Regions from separate parts of the Paenibacillus thiaminolyticus genome, predicted to be linked through region 2. Evidence: riboswitches for the same ligand, from Rfam matches in the RefSeq annotation. Region 2 holds a riboswitch; each other region holds the start of a gene.
The links. Region 2 has a riboswitch for thiamine pyrophosphate ahead of tenA (thiaminase II). Riboswitches for the same ligand answer to the same signal wherever they lie in the genome.
Positions count from the first base shown of each region.

Region 1 (7,933 bases), 350 kb from region 2:
GCAGCTCCTTGTCTCCCGACTCCAGCTTCGCCAGATCGAAGAAGGTGCGAATCAACTTCAGCACATCGTGCAGCTTCTCATTTACCCGTTCCAATAAGCGCTGACGCTCTTCCGCAGGCATATCGGGATCCAGGCTCAGCGTCTCGATATAACCGAGGATGACCGTTAGCGGCGTCTTCAGATCATGGGAAATGTTCGACAGCATCCGGCGAATCGACTGCTCCGTGCGGTTGTATTGGGCTGTTACTTTCTGATTCTCGCTCAACAGGCGGTTGATCTCAATCAGGATCGGCCGCAGCTCGGGATCGCTCGTCACCACGAGCAGCTTCTCGCGTGTCGGTTCGGTCAATATGAGGTGCAGCTTCGAATGAATATAAGCGAGCTTGGCGCTTCGGACCCGCCGTGCCCGCCACTGCAGCAAGAGAAGAAGGAGCAGAATGGCAATTAGCGCGCCGTACACGAGATGGATGATCATCTTACTTCCCTTCCCACTTGTAGCCGATGCCCCATAGGGTCGTAATATAGACGGGATGGGAAGGATCGTCTTCGATCTTCTCCCGCAATCGGCGGATATGGACATTAATGACATTCTCGTCGCCCAAATAGTCGTCACCCCAGACAAAGCCGTAGATCTGGGCCTTCGTAAATACCCGGTTCGGATTCGTCATGAACAGCTTCAGCAGCTCGAACTCGGTCGAGGTCAGCTTAATCTCCCGCTCCTGCTTGGTGGCGCGGTAGCCGTCTACATACAGGCTGAGCGGGCCGGAAGTGATAACGCGCTCCTCGGGTTCGGCCAGCCGCGCATATTCGGTGGCACGCCGGATGGAGGCCTTCACCCGGGCTGACAGCTCAATCAAGGAGAACGGCTTGGCCACGTAATCATCGGCGCCGAAGCCAAGCCCCAACGCTTTGTCCACGTCGCCGTCCTTCGCCGACATGATCAGAATCGGAACCGAGCTTCGCTCGCGTATCCGCTTGATCACTTCGTAGCCGTCGAGCTTCGGCATCATCAGATCCACGATGACGACATCATAGGAACGCTGGCCGAAGAGGGTCAGGCCCTCTTCCCCGTTGCCCGCCGCCGTGACGGCGAACCCTTCCTTCGTCAAATGATTGCCCACCATCTCCACGATGCCGGGATCGTCTTCAATCAGCAAAATATGCTGCTTCATCATCTATCCTCACACCTTCACTGTTGTGTTGCGTTACGGCTTGTGCTGCGGCATGGCTGCCGAATGCTTGATGGGAAATTCATCTCAGCAGGGCATCTTGCCCGCATCATGCGGAACCGGAATCGCAGCTTACCGTTCCGGCCTTCCGGCGCCGTCTGGCAGACAGACCATGCAATACTGCTTCAACTCGCTGTTCCGCAGCCGGATCGTATCCACGACCGTGAAGCCGTAATGTTCGTACAGCCCGACATTGCGCGGATTTTGCGTCTCCAGGGTACAGGCGATTCCCCGTCCGCGGCATTCGGCCAGCAGCGGGGACATCATCTTCCGCACCCAGCCCTGCCCCCGGTATTGCGGCTGCACCACGAGCATATCGAGATGCAGATAAGGCTGGTCGCCCAATGAGGCCAGCCAGGCCGAGCTCATGCTGCGCAAGCCCGACAAGCCGCGCAGGAAGCGGGCGGGACTGATGTAGCGGCACATGCCTAACGACTTCGCGACAGCCCGGGCAACGCCCCATGCGTAGCTCGCGCGGGAAGCCCAAGAGGTTCCCATCCGCTCCGGACGGAAGATGAGCGCTACGGCCTCCATTTTATCCGATGTCGCGTACAAGCCGCCGTAATCATACAGCAATTCGATATAATTGCGGAAAAACAGCTTCAACACTTCGACACGGATAGACGGATCGGGCAGCAAATGCACATACAACCCGTCTTCCTTGAAGCCTTGGGCCATGACCGCCGCCGCGGCTTCCATATGCTTGCGTTCCAAGAGCAACAGCTTGGCACTACAAATAGTTCCACCCCGAATCTTCGAATATCGCTCCTTCGCCGGCTGGCGGCGCCGAAGCTTCTCCTGCCATCGTACTGCGCCGGACCGGATGAGTCAATTGTTGCCGGTGCGGCTCGAACGGATTTGCCCAACCGCAGGCGGTGACGCGTGCCGGAACAAGCAACAAGCCGCCAGGATTTCCTGACGGCCGGCCCTTACAGTCCGATCTGGATAAATAAATTGTTGGCGGTATAGAACAGCACCGGCGCCCATAGCGATCCCGTTCGCTTCCACATGCAGCCTGCGATCAGAGAGAACATCATCATGGTCCCCATTCCCCTTTCGGCTTATCACCTCATCACGTTACCCTGCGGCAACCTTCCGGGCAATTCCCCGACAGGGGGATTGGGTAAGATTATGGCGTCCGCTCATCCAGCCAGCCGAGCGTCTTCGCGACGGAGACGGCCTTCATGCGGCGATCGACGCCCAGTTTCTTGAACAAGTTTTTGATATGAGCCTTCACCGTCTCGGCCGACACCAGCAGTTCTTCGGCAATCTCCTTGTTCGAGAGGCCGCGGGCCAGAAGGTTCAGCACTTCCCGCTCGCGGGCGGTCAGTTCCTCCACCTTCGCCAGCCGCTGCAGCTCCTCCCTGGACGGCGGCAGCCTTCTAGCCTGGGCTTCGGCCACATACAGCAGTTGGCAAGCCAACGTGTGCAGCGTTCCCAGGCGTCCCGGGACGAAGGCGTGCCCCGTCCGTCCATTCACCAGATACAAGCAGCCCCGCACCTGGTCGTGCATCCGAAGCGGCAGCACCAGCACCGAGGCCGGGCAGCCTTCCGCCGCTTCGGGCGGGCGTGTCGCCGGCCCAGGCTGATCCGGCCCGCCGGAGTGCCTCTCGTTCTCGGTGCGCAGCAGCATCGGCTCGCCCGATTGAAGCGCAGTCTGGATAAGCTCCTGCGACAGATCGCCGCACGCGCTCAGCGGACAGGGCCGGAAGTCGCCACAGCCGCTCATCACGCCGTTGTCCGAATCGATCGACGCTTCCACGTAAGGCTCGCCCTGCCGCAGGACGATGAGATACCCCTGCCCCGCTCCAGCCTGCATCACAATCGTGGCGAGCAGCTTCTCCGCCAGTCCCCGTCCCTCCCAGCCCTCCGCGAAGCAGTGGGATGACTGGACGACCGCCGCCAGATCCAGAGTCTGCGGATAGCCGCCGCTATCGTCCCCCGCCAACGGTCCGGTCAAGCCGAATAACGGAGCGTCACCGGCCTGGCCCAGCGCAGGGTGAGGCAGGATGCGCCCCGGCCCCGGGTCGACAGGGTAGAGCGCCGTCACCGATAACTGCCGCGCCGGCGCGGCCTGATCCCGCAATGTTCCCTCCGGCAGCTCCGATGCACGGCTGTTCCGCCGCCCCTCCAGGCATTCCTCCAACGCGACGCGCAGCATGCGCGCATCGGGATAGCGCGCTTCCGGGTCCTTCTCCAGCAACCTCATCACGATCTCCGCCAGCTCTGGCGGCAGTTCCGGCCTCCGTTCGGTTAACGGCACGGGGCGCCGCGCCATATGCGCATGCGACCAGGCAAGCGCGTTGTCCGCCTCGAACGGCAGCTCTCCTGCCAGCAGCTCATACCAGGTCACGCCCAGGGAGTACAGATCCGAATACGGGCCGAGGTCGCAGTTCATGCGCCCGGTCTGCTCCGGGGACAGATAGATCGGATTGCCCTCCAGCAGAGGGCGCTTCATCGGCTGTCGCTCGCCCTGCTGCAAGAACAAAGCGTACCCGAAGCCGGTCACATAGATTCGCTTCGTCACCATCTGCACGAGGATCGTATCGGGCTTGAGATTGAGATGGAGCACCTGCTGCTGGTGAAGCGCCTCGATCATCCGGCACATGCCGATGCCCAGCTCCAGGAACTCGTTGCACGATACGGGTTGCATCTCGAAGTAGCTCCGCAAGGTTACCCCGTTCACCGGCTCATACTCCAGAATCAGGGCGTGGCCATGCGGCACGACTGTCACCGGCCGCAGGATCCCGTCGACAGGCACGCGAGCGGTGCCTTCATATTCATGCAGCAGCTTCGCGTTCTCGATAATGGTGCGGCTGCCTTCCTTGACCACCTTGAGCAGGGCGGGGTGCCCCCGCTTCGCCGCATAGGCATAACAGACGTACAGGTAAGGGTCTTCATATATAATTTTATCCACTTCATAACCGGGAAGGGTCAGGCCGTTCGTCATTGCATTCATGGAGATTCCCTCGTATTCTCTCGATTCCAAGCGAATTCAATTTCTTCTTTTCATTATAGCGAAAGATCGCCCGGAGGAACGATGAAAAAGCAGTTTTCTCGAAAAGAGTCTTTACATTCAGGACGGTCCCGGTATAATGGGAAGCGTAAAAGAGGCAATCCCAACCGCATATCCGTGAACACTAGGGGTGCTTGCTCGCAGGCTGAGAGACAGCGGATCGCTGTTAACCCTTATGACCCGAACTAGATAATACTAGCGTGGGGAAGTGTAGGTAGATTACGATGATTCGCGCTCGCCGAAGGGGGCTTTCCTTCCTGGCAGCCGTTCTTCCGTATGGCGAACCGCACTTCCCGGAGGTGCGGTTTTTTGCTGTTTTTACGATCATTCGCAGATACGGGAGGAATTCGCAATGAAAAAAACAATGTGCGGCACCGGCCAGATCGCCGGCTGCCGATTCTCGCTCTATCCGATGAGCGATCGGTTCGTGGAGCTGATTCTCGGCGCCCTGGAGGCAACGGACCTGTCCAAAGTATGGTCGAAGACAGATGAGGTGAGCACCTGCGTCCGCGGCAAGGCGGAGCATGTGTTCGATGTGGTGAAATCGATTTTTCTCCACTGCGCTAAGTCCGGCGTCCATACCGTACTGAATGCCACCTTCTCGATCGGATGCCCCGGCGACAGCGAAGCCGATTATTACATGACGGAGGACGACCATCGCCTGAATGAAGAGCGCTCCCGCCTCATCGCCGTCCAGACCGATGCGCAGTTCTCGCTCTACCCGCTCGGCACGCCGGATTATATGGATACCATCTATGACATTATCGGCCTTGCCCGGGAGGAGGGCACCTTCACCAAGGGGGTTCATTATGCAAGCGGGCTGCAGGGCGACGCGCATGACGTGTTCGCGACGCTGGAGCACGCCTTCGAGCAGGCGCGGACAAGCGACAGCACTCATATTGTGCTGACGGCGAATATTGCGGCGCACAGTCCGAGCCGGAAGTCATGAACGCGGGAAGCGGAAGGGAGAGCCATATACCGATGCAACAGTGGAAATTAAAAGATATCGTCATGCTCAGCTCGTTGTCTGTCGTCTTTGCCGTTGTGTATTTGATATTCTTCCAGGTAGGCAATGTCCTGGTCGGCTTCATGGGGCCGATGGGCTATGAGGTCATCTTCGGCATCTGGTTCATCGTGTCGATCATCGCCGCCACGATTCTGCGCAAGCCGGGCGCCGCCGTCATCTCGGAGACGGTGGCCGGCGTCGTCGAGGTGCTGATCGGCAACGCCGTCGGGCCGATCCTGATCGTGTCCGCCCTCATTCAAGGGCTGGGGGCCGAAGCGGCCTTCGCCGCCACCCGCTACCGCAGCTACAGCCTGAAGACGCTGATGCTGGCAGGGGTCGGGGCGGCCCTGTTCAGCTTCGCGTGGGGCTACTTCCGCAGCGGCTTCGGGGCCTACTCCACCGGCCTCGTCATCTCGATGCTGGCCGTCCGCTGCGTCAGCGGGGCGCTCATCGCGGGGCTGCTCGGCCACGGGATCGCGCAGTCGCTGAAGCGGACCGGCGTGCTGCGCAGCTATCCGATCGCGAAGGAAGGCACCCGCGCCGCATGAGCTGCGTGAATGGGAGCTGCATGAATGGAAGCCGCGTGGATGAGCACATGGATGAGCGCGTGGCGGCGATCGAAGCCGAGGGGCTGACGCTCGCCTTCGAGGCGGGCGCGGACCCGATCCTGTCCGGCCTCGACGTCCGCATCGGCGACGGAGAGACGGCGCTGCTGCTCGGGCCGAGCGGCTGCGGCAAAAGCTCGCTTGCCCTCTGCCTGGCCGGGCTGTATCCGCACGCGATCGACAGCGAGGTGCGGGGCCGGGTGCTCGTGTACGGGAAGCCGGTCGCCGAGCGGGCTGCGGGCGACGCCCCTTGGGCGGCCGGCATCGTGTTCCAGGACTTCGAGAGCCAATTCTGCCTGCTGCGGGTCGAGGAGGAGATCGCCTTCTGCCTGGAGAACCTCGGCTGCCCGCGGGAGGAGATGGACGGGCGCATCAGCGGGGCGTTGGCCGCGGTGGACCTCGGCGCCTGGCGCAAGGCGCCGATTCACGAGCTGTCCGGCGGCATGAAGCAGCGGCTGGCGCTCGCCTGCGCGATCGCGATGGAGACGCGCCTGCTCGTGCTCGACGAGCCGACGTCGAATCTTGACCCGGCGGCCCGGCGGCAATTCGCGGCGCTCGTTCGCGAGCTCGCCCGGGCGCGCGGTCTGGCCGTGCTCGTCATCGAGCATCAGCTCGATGAGTGGATCGGCCAGGCGGACCGGCTGCTCGTGATGGACGCCGCCGGCGCCATCGCTTACGACGGGCCGCCCGCCGCGTATTATGCCGGCGCGGTGCCGGAAGCGGCCGGCATCTGGCAGCCGGGCCCGCTCCGGCTGTACCGCGAGCTGCGGCGGCTTGTGCCGGGCGGGGAGCCGCTGGCACAGGCGGCGGTCCTGACGGAGCAGGACCTTGCCGCCGAGCTGGCCCGGTGGAGCGAAGCGGGCCAGGCCAGCGCGCTGCAGGCGCTGACCGCGCCTTCGCCGGCCGGCTGCAGGCCTGCCGGAGACCAGTCTGGCGGCGGAACGGGCGGAGACCAGGCCGGAGGCAGAGCAGGCGGGGTCCGGGCCGGAGGCGCTCCCGAGCCCGGCCCTCTGCTGGAAGCGGATGGCCTGCACTTCCGGCGCGGCGGCCGCCCGGTGGCGGACGGCATCTCCCTGACGCTGCGCGCGGGAGAATGGGTCGCCATCGCCGGGCCGAACGGGGCGGGCAAATCGACGTTCGCCTCGCTGCTGTCCGGGCTGAACGAGCCGGAAGCCGGAACGGTCCGGCTGCAGGGACAACCTCTCGGCGACTATGCGGAGAAGGAGCTCCGGACCTGGATCGGCTACGTCTTCCAAAATCCGGAGCATCAATTCATTACCGATACCGTCGCCGATGAGCTTGCCTTCGGGCTGCGCCAGCAGGGCATCGCGCCGGCCGTGGTCGAGCGGGCGGTTCAGGATGCGCTATGCCGCCTGCGGCTGGAGAATGCCGCGCAGGCGAGCCCGTTCTCGCTCAGCCAGGGCCAGAAGCGGCGGCTGAGCGTCGCTTCGGCACTGACTGATGAGCAGAGGCTGCTCATTCTGGACGAACCGACCTACGGTCAGGACGCCGGCACGACCCGCGAGCTGATGGGCATGCTCGGGGAACGGATCCGGCGGGGGGATGCGGTCATCATGATTACGCATGATATGGAGCTGGCCTGCGCGTATGCAGACCGGATCATCGTCCTCCGGGACGGCCGCGCCGTCTATGACGGCCCGCCCGCCACGCTGTGGTCGGAGCATGCGGAGCTGGCGGCGGACTGCCAGCTGCTGCCGCCGCTCCGCTGCGCGGCCGCTGGCAGGCTGGCCGAACTTATCGCGAGCAGGAGGGAGAAGCATGCTGCGTTTGCAGGATTGGAATCCGAGCATTAAGGGTTTGGCGGTCATCATGTCCGTTATTTTGTTGTCTCTGACCCTAGATCCGATTACGCCGCTGCTGGCGCTGATCTGGACCACAGGGATGACGTTCGTACTTGGCCGCGTGTCCTGGAAGAAATGGCTGCTCGGCTTCGCGCCGTTCCTGATCATGAGTGCCGGGTACGTATGGACGGCGATATTGCTTCCCCGCGCGGGGGCGGACGGATCTTCTGACGTGGTATGGGAGTGGGGATCCTTCTCGGTAACGGCGGCAGTGC
Region 1 is NZ_CP041405.1:3,608,583-3,616,515, forward strand. It holds gene FLT43_RS16005 (sensor histidine kinase) at 1-475, opposite strand, end outside; gene FLT43_RS16010 (response regulator transcription factor) at 477-1,172, opposite strand; gene FLT43_RS16015 (GNAT family N-acetyltransferase) at 1,302-1,928, opposite strand; gene FLT43_RS29380 (hypothetical protein) at 1,960-2,130, opposite strand; gene FLT43_RS30665 (hypothetical protein) at 2,159-2,269, opposite strand; gene FLT43_RS30520 (protein kinase domain-containing protein) at 2,359-4,188, opposite strand; TPP riboswitch at 4,362-4,469, shown strand; gene FLT43_RS16025 (YkoF family thiamine/hydroxymethylpyrimidine-binding protein) at 4,598-5,194, shown strand; gene FLT43_RS16030 (ECF transporter S component) at 5,227-5,799, shown strand; gene FLT43_RS16035 (ABC transporter ATP-binding protein) at 5,796-7,670, shown strand; gene FLT43_RS16040 (energy-coupling factor transporter transmembrane component T family protein) at 7,636-7,933, shown strand, end outside.
Region 1: linked by a shared signal. The riboswitch ahead of FLT43_RS16025 (YkoF family thiamine/hydroxymethylpyrimidine-binding protein) and the one ahead of tenA (thiaminase II) in region 2 are both predicted to bind thiamine pyrophosphate.

Region 2 (7,933 bases):
TCTTAATCTGGCGGATGGCTTCCAGGAACGGAAGGCTCTCGATGTCGCCGACGGTGCCGCCGATCTCGGTAATAACGACGTCGGAACCGGCTTCCTTGCCGGCGCGGAAGACGCGCTCCTTGATCTCATTCGTAATATGCGGAATCACTTGAACGGTGCCGCCCAGGTATTCACCGCGGCGCTCTTTGGAGATGACCGAAGAATAAACCTTGCCGGTTGTAACATTGCTGTTCTTCGACAGGTTGATGTCGATGAAGCGCTCGTAATGTCCGAGATCGAGATCGGTCTCTGCTCCGTCATCGGTAACGAACACTTCGCCATGCTGATACGGGCTCATTGTACCCGGATCTACGTTAATATAGGGGTCGAACTTTTGGATCGTAACCTTCAGCCCCCGATTCTTCAGCAATCTTCCCAGGGACGCTGCGGTAATCCCTTTGCCTAGAGAAGATACAACGCCGCCCGTCACAAAAATATACTTTGCCACTGGTGAAACCCTCCTATGATCAAATGCATACAAGACATGTTCTCGGGAGGCTTTGACTCTTGAGTCAGGGTTCGAAGCAATCACATGCTGCCTGATGTTATCGTAACCCATTTGCACGAGAAAAATTGATGAAAAAATGTCAATAAAAAAATAAAAAAGTGACTCCCGTAGTGTCACGGGGCACTTTCATCTTTTAGCGTCAATCAACCTATTCAATTACAAACAAATCAAAAGCCCATATGCTAGTTTACTCTGTAGGACATGCCGTGTCAAGGGAACGTTTACGGATTTTCCAGCTAATTGATCGGGGCGCCGTCCTGATCCAGTTACACCCATCGGTAGGAGGGGATTTCCGCCGCTTCCAGGCGGCAGCGGCCAGCTCCGGCAAGCGGGACAAGAAGCATGACGAGCCGCGTGAAGAGGAGCGGTTCTATTAAAAACCCGTTTGCTTATCTTCCCGCCGAAGCGCCTCCAGGGAGATCGCTCGGGAATCATAAGCAAACGGTCCATCACAGCCGAAGGAGCGGATTCCGATTACTGATCTTTATCCTCGTCCATATCCGGCTCTTCTTCCTCGTCAGGGTTGTCTTCATCGATCTCTTCCTCATCGATCATGACTTCCTCTTCTACTTCGGCCTCTTCTTCTTCATCCACATACATTTCTTCATCATCTTCGCTGTCTTCATCCACGAAGTCGAAGTCTTCCTCATTGTTGTAGCTGTCGTCCTCTTCGACGAAGATATCATCATCTTCCAGATCATCGTCGTCATCATTAATGATGCGAGGACGCTTCGTGCCCATCGACTCTTCCGAGCGATCGACAGGATACCAGCGCTTCAAGCCCCAGAGATTGTTCCCTACGCACGCAAAGCGGCCATCAATGTTGATTTCCGTATATAACTGTGCAATGACATCATTAATTTGCTCTTCGCTGAGTCTGCGAAGCTTCGCAACTTCATTCATCAGATCACGGTAGTAGAAAGGCGTGTTGGCTGCTTTCAGTACGAGGAAAGCAATATCCACCATCGGCATTTCTTGCACTTTGTCGGGATCTAACTTCAATTCCAACGGGGTGCTCATAAGGACACATCCTCTCTCAAAGGTTCAAACGGATAATTACGATCATATCCAGTTTCACACCTAAGTAAAACCGATTTTCCATGAAAAAGCAAGTTTATCCGACGCGGACAAAAAAATGCCACATGTCTGTCCGCTTCCCCTGCCCTAGATGGAAAAAAAGAAACGCGAAGGGCATCCCTTCGCGTTCGACTGTATCCGCACCACAGACAGGTTTACACCTCGTCTACCGTGTGCAAAGCCCCTCGCCGGCTCTTCTTCATCCTATGTCCGCAGCCGCCTTTTGACACGGAAGAAGGCCTAACTTTCGCAAAAAAGGCAGCTACCCCAGTCCACCATCTTCCCCTTGGCATACGATACCCCACAAGGAATTGTCGGGAGGGACTCGACATTGGATATGACGGCCTTATTGCACATGTTGCTTCAAGAGATGTCCTTCAGCGGACGGCCTGCGGCGAAGCAGTTGATTCGCTTCCACCGGCCGGAGCGGTTCGCTGTATTCAGTAAGGCGCTCCGCAGGCTTCGCCGGAATCGGCCCGAGCTCCAGCATATCCGCGAACTTCCGCTCATCCGCGCCTGGAGCTGTCCGGTTCCTGAATCGGCTGCACAGCTGCTGTCACGGTATCCGAACGAGTTCACGATAGAGGACGACGCGTTGATCGCGATTCAAGCCGCTTCCCACAGGCCGGTCACCTGGGAGCGGGGCATTCCGTGGGGCGTACGGCAGATCAAGGCTCCGCAGGCATGGGGAACGACCACCGGCCACCGCGTGCATATCGGCGTGATCGACACCGGCGCCGATTACCGCCATCCCGATCTCCGCCAGTCACTGATGCGCGGAGTCAACTTCGTTCACCGCGGCATGCCGCCTTATGATGATAACGGTCATGGCACCCATATTGCGGGCACGATAGCTGCGGCCAATCAAATGTACGGCATTATCGGCGTGGCTCCCCGCGCCCTGATCCATCCCGTGAAATCATTTGATGAGAACGGAGCTGCTTATGTGTCTGATATTATCAATGGCATTGAATGGTGCGTCCGCAACGGGATGCACATCATCAATATGAGCTTCGGCATGAAATCCCGCAGCAAGTCGCTGCTGCAAGCGGTGACCCAGGCCTATCAATCCGGGGTCACCGTCGTCGCTTCATCCGGGAACGACGCGAAGCGGAAGTCTGTCGATTACCCGGCCCGCTATTCCCAGACGATCTCGGTCGGGGCGACCGATCGCTTGCGGCGGATTGCCCCATTCAGCAATCGGGGGCAATTCGTGGACATTTACGCTCCCGGCGAGAAGATCGTATCCTCCTGGATTAAGGGCCAATACCACGAGATGAGCGGCACCTCGATGGCTACCTCGCACATCAGCGGTGCGATCGCGCTGCTGCTGGCCGTGCGGCCGCGCTTGAAGCCGGGCGAGATCAAGGCCTTGCTCCGGCGGACGGCGAATCCGATCCGCAGCCGCAAGACCCGGAACATCCAGATCAAAGTACCGGGGGAGGTAGATATAGTCCGTCTACTGAAGGAAGCCGAGCGGCTGTAGCCCATCGCCTATGCCTTGTCCTTGGGCGCTGCCGGAAGCGAGCACCCTTGGATGGTCATACGCATACAATCGCCGCGAACTGGCCTGATGGGCTGCCGAGCAGGCGTGCGCCGCCCCCTGGAGATAAAGCGCGCCAGCAACTGCTCCCGGAGAGGCTGTTCCTGTTCCAGGCAGGGAACGTGACTTGCGAGCTTGCGGGATATTGTTGTTCTGCTTGTCTTTACATGAATCTTCTTCCCGTTGGTCACGAACGTATTCGTCATATGATGAGCGAGGGGCAGCCGTTCCTTACTGTTGCGAGAAGCGGCCGCCCATCTTGGATTCATGCCCGTGCTGCTTCCGTAATCGGCGCCGGCCAGTCCTCTAACGTATAGGCCATATCCCAGAACAGATATTCCAACTGGCAGCTGGTCACAAAATGCTCCTCCAGCCGCTGCTTGCGCGCCGCGGGTAAAGACTCCGCCCACTCATCAAGCAGTCGGCGCAGCTGCATCGTAATCCCGCTCTCCTGCTCTCCATAAAAATGCATCCATTCATAGAACGGATGGGATGGATCCGGCTTCACTTCCTCCAGCAGCCTGCGGCCGATTTCCGTATACGTCCACGGGCAAGGCAGCAATGCCGCCACGATATCTTCCCGCGTTCCCCCATGGGCGACCGTCAGCATATGGTTGACATAGTGATTGGCTGAAGGGGCCAAGGCGTAGCCCTGCAGCTCCTCGTACGTCACCCCGGCGACATCGCAAAAATTTTGATGAGGATGGGTCTCGCTGTCCAAAATAAACGAAATTTGCTCGTTAAAAAGAGCCATCGCGGCGCGGTGGTCGCATTTGGAGATCGCAATCCCGTATACCCGGATAAAAGCGTTCAAGTATTCAAAATCTTGCTTGACATAGTGAATAAGCTGTTCCTTCGCTAACGTTCCTTCCGCAATGCCCCGAACGAACGGATGGGCAAAAATCGCCGTAAAAATCGGATCCGCCGTACGCCGGAGTTCTTCGGTAAAGCAGGCCATACTCAGCACCTCCGCCACATTTTTGGGGAAATCCAAACCAGGGGCGCCGGCGCGGCCATACAAAAAAGCCGCCCCGAAATGGAGCGGCTTCGCCAAGTCTTCGTAAAATGAGCGTGAATTCAAACCTGTGAAGGCCGTCTCCACTTCCCTACGCCGGTATTAACCGGATCAGGTTCAAAGGGTCCAAGCATCTCTTGTCTCAGCCGCCTTGCGCGGCTCCCCCAGCGGATTTCGTATAAAGTTCCTTATCACGTCCTACTTTAGCCGTGATTGCCAATCTTGTCAAACTATTCTTGCCGATTCATTGCCTGCGTGCCGAAGCGTCTGCCGGACAAGCGCTCCTGAACCGTTCATGTCACGTTAAGCGCTTCGAGATTCGCCCGCGGCCCGTTCCACAGTTCAATCCACTTCTTGATGGCGGATACCATAATGATGATGCCGAGCACCAGCATAATGATGGACAGTGTGGCGTTCAATACGCTATACCCGGAAGCTGACGGGTTAAGATACACATTTTTGACCATCCAGTAGCCGGCATAGTTGACCGTGACGAACAAATAGGCGAGCGGGATGAGGCAGGTCAGCATATACCTCCGCTTATCCGCTATCTTCAGAATCACTGTCGCGCCAATAATAAGTCCGATCGATGCCATCAGCTGGTTGGAGACGCCGAAGAGCGCCCAGACGGAGCCGATATCTCCTGAGAAGAGCAAGTATCCCCACATGAGACAAGCCAAGGCGCTGGCGAATATGGAGCCCGGTACCCAGTCCACCTGCTTCAGCGGCTTATAGATGTCTCCGAAGAAGTCCTGAATCAGATAGCGGGCCACCCGTGTGCCGGCATCAATTGCCGTCAGAATGAACACCGCCTCGAACATAATGACGAACTGGAAGAAGTAGGATGACAAGTGGCTGAACCACGGTATCTTGGTAAAAATGTACGTCATCCCAACGGCCAAGGTAACGGCTCCGCCGGTCCGTCCTTCGAGATCGAGGCCGATCTGCTGCGCCAGCTCCGGCAGATGCACGGTCGACATTCCCAGCGTCTTGAACACTTCCGGCGTCGAATTAATCGCGAAATAGTCAGCCGGTTGAAGCGCCGCCGCCGCAATAAGCGCCATAATTCCAACCAGCGATTCGACAAGCATCGCACCGAAGCCGACTACCTTGATGTCGCTCCAGCGGTTGATCATCTTCGGCGTCGTGCCCGAACCGACGAAGGCGTGGAAGCCGGAGATGGCTCCGCAGGCAATCGTGATCGAGATGAACGGCCAGACCGGACCGGCCAGTATCGGGCCGCCTCCATTTACGAACTCTGTGACGGCCGGGAACGGGATGGCCGGATTAATGATGAAGACACCAACGATGAGGGCGATGAAGACGCCGATCTTCATGAAGCTGCTCAAGTAGTCCCGCGGCGCCAGCAGCAGCCAGACGGGCAAGGCGGCAGCGAAGAACGCATAGATGGGCAGCAGGATCGCCAGCGTACTTGAGTCCAGCGTCAGCCAGTCTCCCAGGACGGTGCCTTGGATCTGGGGTCCGAGAAATACCCCGGTCATGAGCAGAATGAAGCCGACGGTGGACGCAAGCTTCAGATTCCCCGTCTTCTTGTAGAACAAGCCGACGCCCATCGCGATCGGAATCGTAATCCCTACGGCGAAGGTGCCCCATGGGTTATGCTCCAATGCGTGGAGCACGACCATCGAGAGCCCGGCCATCGTAATCGTAATGATGAAGAGCATCGCCAGGCCGGTGCAGAAGCCGGCTACCGGACCGAGCTCGTCCTTCGCGACCTCGGAGAGCGACTTGCCCTGCTTGCGCATCGAGGCGAACAAGACGACGGCATCATGCACCGCGCCGCCGATGACCGCGCCGATAAGCAGCCACAGCAGGCCGGGCAGGTATCCGAACTGCGCCGCCAGTATCGGCCCGACGAGCGGCCCTGCCGCCGCGATCGCGGCGAAATGATGACCGAAGGTGACCCATTTGTTGGTGGGGACATAATCTTTGCCATCATTCAGTTCATGGGCCGGGGTCGGCTTGGAATCATCCAGCTTAAGCACTTTGGCCGCCATGAACGTTCCATACAGCCGGTATGCAATCATCAGGATGCATATCGATCCGATCACAATCGTTACCGCATTCATGTGAACCACTCCCTGCAATCGTATTGGAGTCATCATACAATATGAAAGCTTCGCTGCTTCATTTTCATGACAGAATGCGATAGATGCCGTTTCAATTGCAAAAAGGAACCTTCGAATTGCAAGCGATTACATCCCGAGCAGCTGCTTCAATTCCTTCATGTAGGTGCGGCTGACCGGAATGCGGGATCCATCCTGCATCTGAAGATGGAAGGTCGAATGGAACCACGGCTGAATCTCTACGATGCGATCCAGATGAACGAGGAACGCCCGGTGCACGCGGACGATGGAAGGATGATTCAGCTTCCGTTCCAGCTGGGTCAGTGATTCCCCAACCTTATACTTCCGCTCGGACGTAGCGATAACCGTCTTCCCCTCTTCGAACCCGAGGTAGACGATATCGCCGACATGCAGCACGATGATTCGTTCGTCGACCGTGATGGCCAGACGTTCCTGCCGCTCCCGCTCCGCCATCCCGGCCCGGACGGCGGATGGTGCCGAAGGCGGATAGCTATCCCGCTCATGGAGGCGCAGCAGCTTGCGGATCGTCTGCTGCACCCGCTGCTCCTCGAACGGCTTCAGTATATAGTCGGCGGCGTTCAGCTCGAACGCCTTCAGCGCAAATTCATCATACGCGGTAGCGAACACGACATCAGGCGGCGCTTCCAGCTCCCGGAGCCGGCCGGCGATATCGAGCCCGCTCTCTTCCTGCAGCTCAATATCGAGGAAGACCACATCCGGCTGCGCCGCAGCCACTCCCGCCAAGGCATCCTCCAACGTGTCCGCTTCGCCGACGACCTCCACCTGCCTCGTCCTTCTCAGCAAATAAATCAGCTCATCTCTTGCCAACGGCTCATCATCGACGACAAAGGCCTTCAGCATGACGCTTCCCTCCATTCATGGAACTGAATCGGCACGGCAATCATTACCGTCGTCCCGTGTCCGGGCTCGCTGTCTATCCGGAAGGAGGCCTGCTTGCCGTATATCTCGGCCATCCGCTTCCGGATGTTGTACAGCGCCGTTCCGGTGCCCTCCGCGGAATCGACAGCCTGCTTGCCGAGCGCCCCCTGGATATCCTTCGGTATGCCCTGTCCATTGTCCCGTGTCAGCAGAATCATCTGTTCGCCTTCCCGGTACGCTTGCAGGGTCACGCTCCCGCAGAGCGGAGCCGCGCCACGGGGGAAAGCATGCCGCACGGCATTCTCGACGAGAGGCTGCAGCGTGAACGGCGGCACGAGCACATCCTCCAGCTCCGGATCGATATCGGTCGAGACGGTATACTTGTCCGGAAAGCGCGCCTGCTCCAAGGACAAATACGCTTCCACATGCTCCAATTCTTTGTGCAGCGGGATGAGCATCGTCCGTGCGCCCTGCAGATTGCTGCGGAAGAAGATGCTGAGCTGCTGCAGCAGATCGCGGGCCTTCTCCGGATCGGTCCGGCACAGCACCGAGATCGTGTTGAATGCATTGAAGAGAAAATGCGGATGAATCTGGGCCTGGAGCGCCTTAATCTCCGCATCGCGGAGCAGCTTGCTCTGCAGCTCCGCCTCGGCGAGCTCCAATTGGGTGGAGAAGAGCTTGCTCAGCCCCTCCCCCAGCTCCTGCTCGACCTGATCGAGCTGCGTGGAGCGGGCGAAATACAGCTTCAAGGTGCCTACAGTCCG
Region 2 is NZ_CP041405.1:3,962,096-3,970,028, reverse strand. It holds gene FLT43_RS17680 (CTP synthase) at 1-487, opposite strand, end outside; gene FLT43_RS29400 (hypothetical protein) at 754-924, shown strand; gene rpoE (DNA-directed RNA polymerase subunit delta) at 1,022-1,567, opposite strand; gene FLT43_RS17670 (S8 family peptidase) at 1,956-3,110, shown strand; gene FLT43_RS29740 (hypothetical protein) at 3,119-3,436, opposite strand; gene tenA (thiaminase II) at 3,433-4,125, opposite strand; TPP riboswitch at 4,254-4,358, opposite strand; gene cstA (carbon starvation protein CstA) at 4,476-6,272, opposite strand; gene FLT43_RS17655 (LytR/AlgR family response regulator transcription factor) at 6,399-7,151, opposite strand; gene FLT43_RS17650 (sensor histidine kinase) at 7,145-7,933, opposite strand, start outside.

Region 3 (7,933 bases), 540 kb from region 2:
CGTGCCGGGAATGGAATCGTCCGCTGGCGCGGAACGCAGCATGGACAGATGATTAGTTGCAGGAGAGATACCCGCCTGGCTTCGCACACAAGATGCGGAGTCGGGCGGCTTTTTTGTGAATGGAAAAAGACAGGCTGGCCGGCGAGCATTTTTGACAAATTGCGCCATGTTTCACATGGAACGTTTTCTGGAGAAAGTCCGTTCATAGCAGAACGTCAAAACCCCGTTAGCGCAGTCCATGTCCCTGTTCACCGCACCAAAAAGGGGTTCCTCCGTCTATTCCCGGCTGGAACCCCTTGCTTCATTTGATGATTGATGAACCAATCAATACCAGTGTCGGTTCTGCATCATCTGATCATGCATCATGCCCCTGCGCATCATGCCTTGGCTGCGGACAGCTTCGCGATCCGCGCCGTGGCAGTGTTGAACCATTTGCTCCAGCTGGGTATCGGTCATGTCCGGGTGCATCTGCTTCATATGGGGGAGCATTTGGTCGTAGCCGCTGCCGTCGCTGCCGGAACCGGAAGCATATACCGCAGTTCCGAAGATGAGGGCGATCGCGGTTGCTCCAACCCATACAAGTCGTTTTTTCATAAAGACATCCCTCCCGGGGATATGGTAACCGAGCTGAAGGCGGCTCGCTATGTGCTTCGTCACAGGGCAGGCATGGAACATGCGCTTCTGGTGCTGCCTAACGACTGGACAAGGGAGCGAAGCAGGGATATAATTGCAGGTGACACGGCAACTGAATATGCATACTAGGGGGGGCTGGAATAAGGCCGGCTGAGATCGTATCCCGTGAAGATACTGACCCTTACACCTGATCTGGGTAATGCCAGCGTAGGAATGAGAATGGCGTCGCACCACGCCGAACGGTGGGTGTGTTCCTTTGTGGTCGGAGATTCCGATGCACCGCATTCGTGTTCAAGACGCGGTCGTGCAGACGGATTGCTCTTGCATGGAACGCGCCGTTCAGTTCGATCTGCCGCCATGCATGCGCATAGGTAATGGATAGCGTAAGCGCCCCGATGAGGGGCGCTTTTTTGGATCCGCGCAATGTCTTACGCGGCCGCTCAAGAGGGAGGGGCCTTGGCAGGGCGTATTCTTGCCGGGTCAACCGATCTTTTGCCAGATAGAGAGCATGGCCATCTGTACCGCCCGTCTGACGGGCGAATCGGAAAGGGGAAGAGGAAGAAGGATGAGAAGCATGCGTGCAGTAAAAAGAGGAGCGCTTGGACTTGCCTTGGCGCTCATGTTCATGTTGACAGCCTGCGGGGGAGGAGGCGCTGCCCCGACGCCGCAAGGAGACGGGGGGCAAGGCGCCGAAGCGCCGAAGGAACTGCGCGAGATTACGTTCGTGCTGGAATGGACGCCGAACACGAACCATACCGGGGTGTATGTCGCCCAGCAAGAGGGGTACTTCGAAGCGGAAGGGCTAAAAGTGAACATTATCCAGCCCGGCACGGGCGGAGCCGATGCGATGATCGCGTCCGGCGCCGCGCAATTCGGGGTCAGCGTGCAAGAAAGCATTACGCTGGCGCGCACGCAGAATGTGCCGATCGTATCTCTGGCGGCCATTATTCAACATAATACGTCCGGGTTCGCTGCCCCGAAGGACAAGCATATTACGTCGCCACAAGATTTCGAAGGCAAGACGTACGGGGGCTGGGGCTCGCCCGTGGAAGAAATGGTGCTGCGGACGCTCATGCAGCAGGAGGGCGCCGACTACGACAAGATCAAGAATATCAATATGGGCTCTGCCGACTTTTTTACGGCGGTCAAAAAAGATATTGATTTCGCCTGGATCTTCTACGGGTGGACGGGCATTGAGGCCGAGCTGCGCAACGAGCCGATCGATATGATGTATGTCAATCAATATTCGGATGCGCTCGACTACTACACCCCGGTCATCGCCACAAGCGAGAAGCTGATCGAGTCCGATCCCGAGCTGGTCAAGGCATTCATGCGGGCGGTCTCCCGGGGATATCAGTATGCGATTGACAATCCGGAGCAGGCGGCAGAGATTTTATTGAAGCAGGTGCCTGACCTGGACAAGGAGCTGGTTATGGCCAGCCAGCGCTGGCTCAGCCCGAAATACCGCGACGATGCCCCGCGTTGGGGAGAGCAGAAGCGGGAAGTGTGGGATAACTATACGAACTGGCTCCTGCAGAACAAGCTGATGGAGAAGCCAATCGATATCGACAAGGCGTTCACGAATGAGTTCCTGCCTGAAGCCTGAGGCAGACGCTGCTCAGGGAACGGGCGATGACAGCGGGCGATGATGGCGTTAGATAATTGAGGGCGGATAATCCGTGCAAGGGTGTGCCCTCTCCGGGACGAATGATTCGAGCCGGGATCGGCATAAAGAGCGGGATCAGCAGCGAGAGGAGGAGTTGGCATGAGGAGGAAGAACGGCATAGGTGCGGCAGGAACGTGCAGGAAGGTGGCGGCGGGATGAAAAGACGGCTTGCAACGGCGGGACCGCCCGTGGCGGCCCTGCTGCTGTTCATCTTGGCGTGGCAGATTGGCGTCATGCTGTTCGATGTGGAGAAATGGATGCTTCCGAGCCCGCTTGATATTGCGCGGGAAGCGGCGGCCAACGGCAGCGGCATTCTGCTGCACGCGCTGGCTACCCTGAAGCTGATGCTGATCGGCTTCGGAACCGGAGCGGGGATCGGCCTGGCGCTCGCTTGCCTGCTCCATCCCCTTCCTTGGCTGAAGCGCGCGATCTATCCGCTCATTATATTGAGCCAGAACGTGCCGACGATTGCGCTGCTGCCCTTGCTGATGCTGTGGTTCGGCTTTGGCCTGCTGCCGAAGGTAGTCGTCATCGCGCTCGTCTGCTTCTTCCCGGTCTGTGTCGCCGCCCTGGACGGCCTGACCCAGACGGATCGGACGATGCTTCATTATATGCGCATGACGGGGGCGACCCGGGCGCAGCTGTTCTGGAAGCTGGAGCTGCCGCACGCGCTGCCCTCCGTCTTCTCGGGCTTGAAGATCGCCGCCACCTACAGCGTGATGGGAGCGGTGATCGCGGAATGGCTCGGAACGGATCGGGGCATCGGCTATTATATGATGCTGCAAAAAGCGGCCTACCGCGTCGACCGGATGTTCCTCGGCATCGTCGTCATCATTCTGCTCAGTCTGGCGATGTTCGGAGCGATTCGCCTGCTGGAGCGGATGGTCATCCGCTGGCGGCCCGAGGAGTACGAGAAATGAGGGAGGGAAGCGCTATGAAGGCAATGGCCAACTTGGCCGAACCACTCGGAGAAGCTGCCGGGCTGGCTTCCGCGCCGCCGCCTGCTCTGGAGCTGGACGAGGTCGACATGTCCTATCCGGGGACGAACGGCCGCGGCGAAGGACGGCTGCAGGTGCTGGACCACGTGTCGCTGCAGGTGAAGCAGGGCCAATTCGTCTCCATCATCGGCCCCTCCGGCTCCGGCAAAAGCACCTTGTTCCATCTGATCGGAGGGTTGCTGCGACCGGATGGCGGCCATATCCGGATGAACGGGCAAGAGGTAGCGGGCCGGACGGGACATGTCGGCTACATGCCTCAGCAGCCGGCGCTCTTCCCATGGCGGACAGTGGAGCAGAACGTCATGCTGGCCCAGGAAATTGGCGGCCGGCCGAAGAAGGAGGCCCGCGCGGAGGCGCGGCAATGGCTGGCGAATATCGGCTTGTCCGGCTATGAGCGGGCGTATCCGCACGAGCTGTCCGGCGGCATGCAGCAGCGCGTCGCGTTCCTGCGCGCTCTGATGAGCCCGCATGAGCTGATGCTGCTCGACGAGCCGTTCAGCGCGCTCGACGCCTTAACCCGCAGCGAGATGCAGCGCTGGCTCATCGGCCTGTGGGAGCAGCACCGGCGCTCCGTGCTGTTCATTACGCACAGTATCGAGGAAGCGCTGCTGCTCTCCGATACGATCTTTGTATTCTCAAGCCGGCCCGCGCGCGTGCTGCGGGAGGTGGCTGTACCGTTCCCGCGTCCGCGGCGCGAGGCGCTTACGGGGGAGGATTCTTTTCTCCGCTTGAAGCGGGAGCTTGCCGGGCTGCTCCAGGAGGCGCAGCGGCAGGGGACAGGCGGAGGGAATCTTCAATAAGGGCAGAGGGACGGCGAGAGCCGTCCCTCTTTGGCTTGGGAAGGGGGAACATAAACCTGATTCTCGCAGATTTTCTCAGATTCTCTCGTTAAGGAATTTCCATCTTTTGTGGCAAATTCAGGCGAATAACTTTTACTGGTAAATGGAAAGTTGACGCTATATAATAAGTTATCCCGGCTTCGGCAGCGAAGTGATAGCGGGTGAATCAGGACCGGCTTCCGAAGCCGGTGCGGTACATACAAGGAGGGAAATGAGATATAGTGGCTCACAAGAGCAACTTGAGCTTGGTGGTGGCAGCACTCCTGCTCGGGATTCTGATGGCAGCGATGGACAATACGATCGTCGCGACAGCGATGCCGACGATCGTCGGCCAGTTGGGAGGCTTCGAGCTGTATGTCTGGGTCACCTCGGCGTATATGGTCGCGACCATGGCGGGTATGCCGATCTTCGGGAAGCTGTCCGATATGTACGGCCGCAAGCGGTTTTACATTTTCGGCCTGATCGTCTTCCTGGCCGGCAGCATGCTGTGCGGGACGGCAGACAGCATCATGATGCTGGCGATCTACCGCGCCATCCAGGGAATTGGCGGCGGCGCCCTGATGCCTATCGCTTTTACGATTATTTATGATGTCTTTCCGTTAGAGCAACGCGGCAAAATGACCGGCATGTTCGGAGCGGTGTTCGGCATTTCCAGTGTGGCGGGGCCGCTGCTCGGCGCTTATATTACCGAATATATCGGCTGGGAGTGGGTGTTCTACATCAACCTGCCTCTCGGCATTGTATCTTTGTGGCTGATTGCCCAGTTCTATCGGGAGAGTGCGGCGAAGTCGAAGCAGCGCATTGACTGGGGCGGCGCGGTTACGTTGGTGGTCGCCGTCGTCAGCCTGATGTTCGCGCTGGAGTTGGGCGGCAAGGAGGGATATGAATGGAACTCTTTATTCATCATCGGGTTATTTGCCTCCTTCGCCATCTTCCTGATCGCGTTCATTTTGTTCGAACTGAATGCGAAGGAGCCGATTATCTCCTTCGCTCTCTTCCGGCGTCGGCTGTTCGCCTCCAGCCAAGGGGTCGCTTTTTTCTACGGCGTCACGTTCGTCATCGCGACGGTCTATATTCCGATGTTCGTGCAGGGCGTGTACGGCGGGTCGGCCACGAATAGCGGTCTCGTGCTGACGCCGATGATGATCGGTTCCGTCGTGACGAGCTCGATCGGCGGAATTCTGGCCGCGAAGACGAGCTTCCGCAAGCTGATGATCGTCTCGGGCATTCTGTTCACGGCAGGCATCGTGTCGCTTAGCACATTGTCTGCGGATACGCCGCGCGCATTGATCACCTTGTACATGGTGCTGACCGGACTCGGGGTCGGCTTCTCCTTTTCCTTGCTCGGGATGGCTTCCATGCATGGGATGAGCTACCACCAGCGCGGAACGGCGAACTCGACTTCGTCCTTCTGCCGTTCGCTCGGCATGACGATCGGGATTACGGTCTTCGGCTCGCTGCAATCTTCCTTGTTCAGCGGACGGCTGAAGGACATGATGCCGGGCGGAGCGATGCCAGCCGACATCATGCCGGAGGAGCTGCTGCGCGGCGGAGGCAGCGCCAACCTGCCTCCGGAGGTCAAGGAGAGCATGGCAGCGGCGTTGGCCGACTCGATCGGCGGCATCTTCACCTGGGCCTTGATTCCGGTCGGCCTGGCGCTCATCTGCATCGCCTTGATGGGCAAGGCGCGCATGATGGACGATGCCGCCGGCAAGGGCTCCGGCGCCAAATCGGAAGAAGCGGTGTCCTGAGCAGGACCGGTGCTTATCGCTGCAGCCGTTGATCGCTGCGCTGCCTGAATGGGAGCGCAGCGTTTTTTTTAGTATCGGGAGTATCGGGTGATGAAGGTTGGCTAGTACCGCATACTGTGTCTTGCCTATGCGGCCTGCTGCGCTGTCTGGATCATGACTGTTTTGCCAGTGCGGCGTGCTGCGCTGTCTGGAGCGTGACTGTTTTACCTGTGCGGTATGCTGCGCTGTCTGGAGCGTGACTGTTTTGCCTGTGCGGCGTGCTGCGTTGTCTGCATCAGTTACTGTCATGTACCTACCGCATGCTGGCCTGTCTGGATCGTATACTGTCTCATCCGCCCCCATAACGTGCCAACCCGCAGCAATCCTGCAATATTGCAGCATTATTTTTGAGGTAATATCGCTGCAATGGCATTCCTGCAAAATTACATGATTTTTCCCAGGTGCAGCCCCAAATGACCTATATTCGACGGAATTGATGTAGTTTTGCAGGAGTTTCTTTATTTAGAAGTGTTTTCGGTGTAAAATACTGCGTTCTTGCAGTATTAGATAAGTCGAACTGTTTAAAATGAATCTACTCAGTTAGAATCAGCCGGAACATAAGGGGGCGGGGTTCGCTGCTCGGACGGTAATCACGTACGGCAGGTACGTTCGGCGGCTGCTTTTGGCAGCTGCGCACGGCATTCACGCACGGTAATCACGTACTGCCTCCCCGTACGATAACCCCGTTTTCCGGCATCTATGCATACTAGGAAGAGGAGATGTGCGGACAATGGAAGGAAGATACACTGCCATGAACACGGAGCGGCTCCGCTTCATGGATGCCCATATCCATCTCGACGGATATGGCCCTGAGCAGCGGCCGCTGCTGGAGCAATCGCTGGAGGCGAAAGAACTGGACGGCGTCATCGCCGTGTCGATGGATGCGGCCTCGTGCCGCGAGGTGCAGCGCTGGGCGGAGCGGTATCCGGGGCGGGTTCACCCCGCGTACGGCTTCCACCCGGAGCAGCCGCTGCCTTCGGAACAGGAGCGGAGCGCGCTCCTGCAATGGATGGACGAGCGCCGCGATGCGATGATCGCCATCGGCGAGGTCGGCCTGCCCTATTATATGCGGCAGGAAGCCCTACGCGCCGGGGACAGCGAGGCAGCCTTCCCCGGCGGCGCTTATCTGGAGCTGCTGGAGGCCTTCGTGCAGCGGGCTGCCGCGTGGGATAAGCCGCTCGTGCTGCACGCGGTCTACGACGACGCGCCGCTCGTCATCGATCTGCTGGAACGGTACAGTGTGCGCATGGCCCACTTCCATTGGTTCAAGGGAGACGTGAAGACGACGGAGCGGATGGCCGGGAACGGTTACTATATCTCGTTCACGCCGGACCTTGCCTATGAGGCCGAGATCCGGGAGCTGGCGCTTCGCTACCCGGCCGACCGCGTCATGACGGAGACGGACGGCCCCTGGCCGTTCGAAGGGCCATTTGCGGGGCAGATCACGCTCCCGCTGATGGTACGCGACGTCGCCGCGTCATGGGCCGCGCTCCAGCGCCTGGAGTTCGGCGAGGCCGCGGCGCTGCTGCGAGCCAACGCGAAGCGCTGCTACGGCGTATAGCCCTGGCTGCGCAAGCTAAGCGAGAGCTTGCCAGCGAGGAGCTGCCCCGGGAGCTAGGAGCCTGCCTTGCCAGGCGCCTGCGCTGCGAGCCAGGACCTTGCGCAGCAGGCTCTTCCGTGCGACCCGGGGGCTCCATCCAGCCTACAGCATCATGGCTGCGAGGAAGCCGAACAGCAGGAGGGGCACGTTGTAGTGCAGGAAGGTCGGCACGCAAGTGTCCCATATATGATCATGCTGTCCGTCGGCGTTCAGGCCGGCGGTCGGGCCCAGGGTGCTGTCCGAAGCCGGAGACCCGGCATCGCCCAGTGCGGCAGCCGTGCCGATGAGCGATATCGTCGCCAGCGGGCTGAAGCCGAGCTCGACGCACAGCGGCACGAAGACGGTCGCGATCAGCGGAATCGTCGAGAACGACGAGCCGATGCCGAGCGTGACGAGCAGCCCGATGG
Region 3 is NZ_CP041405.1:3,418,392-3,426,324, reverse strand. It holds gene FLT43_RS15280 (queuosine precursor transporter) at 1-52, shown strand, start outside; gene FLT43_RS15275 (FAD/FMN-containing dehydrogenase) at 325-594, opposite strand; TPP riboswitch at 752-864, shown strand; gene FLT43_RS15270 (ABC transporter substrate-binding protein) at 1,208-2,239, shown strand; gene FLT43_RS15265 (ABC transporter permease) at 2,455-3,219, shown strand; gene FLT43_RS15260 (ABC transporter ATP-binding protein) at 3,234-4,097, shown strand; gene FLT43_RS15255 (MDR family MFS transporter) at 4,355-5,887, shown strand; gene FLT43_RS15250 (TatD family hydrolase) at 6,657-7,487, shown strand; gene FLT43_RS15245 (Na+/H+ antiporter family protein) at 7,629-7,933, opposite strand, start outside.
Region 3: linked by a shared signal. The riboswitch ahead of FLT43_RS15270 (ABC transporter substrate-binding protein) and the one ahead of tenA (thiaminase II) in region 2 are both predicted to bind thiamine pyrophosphate.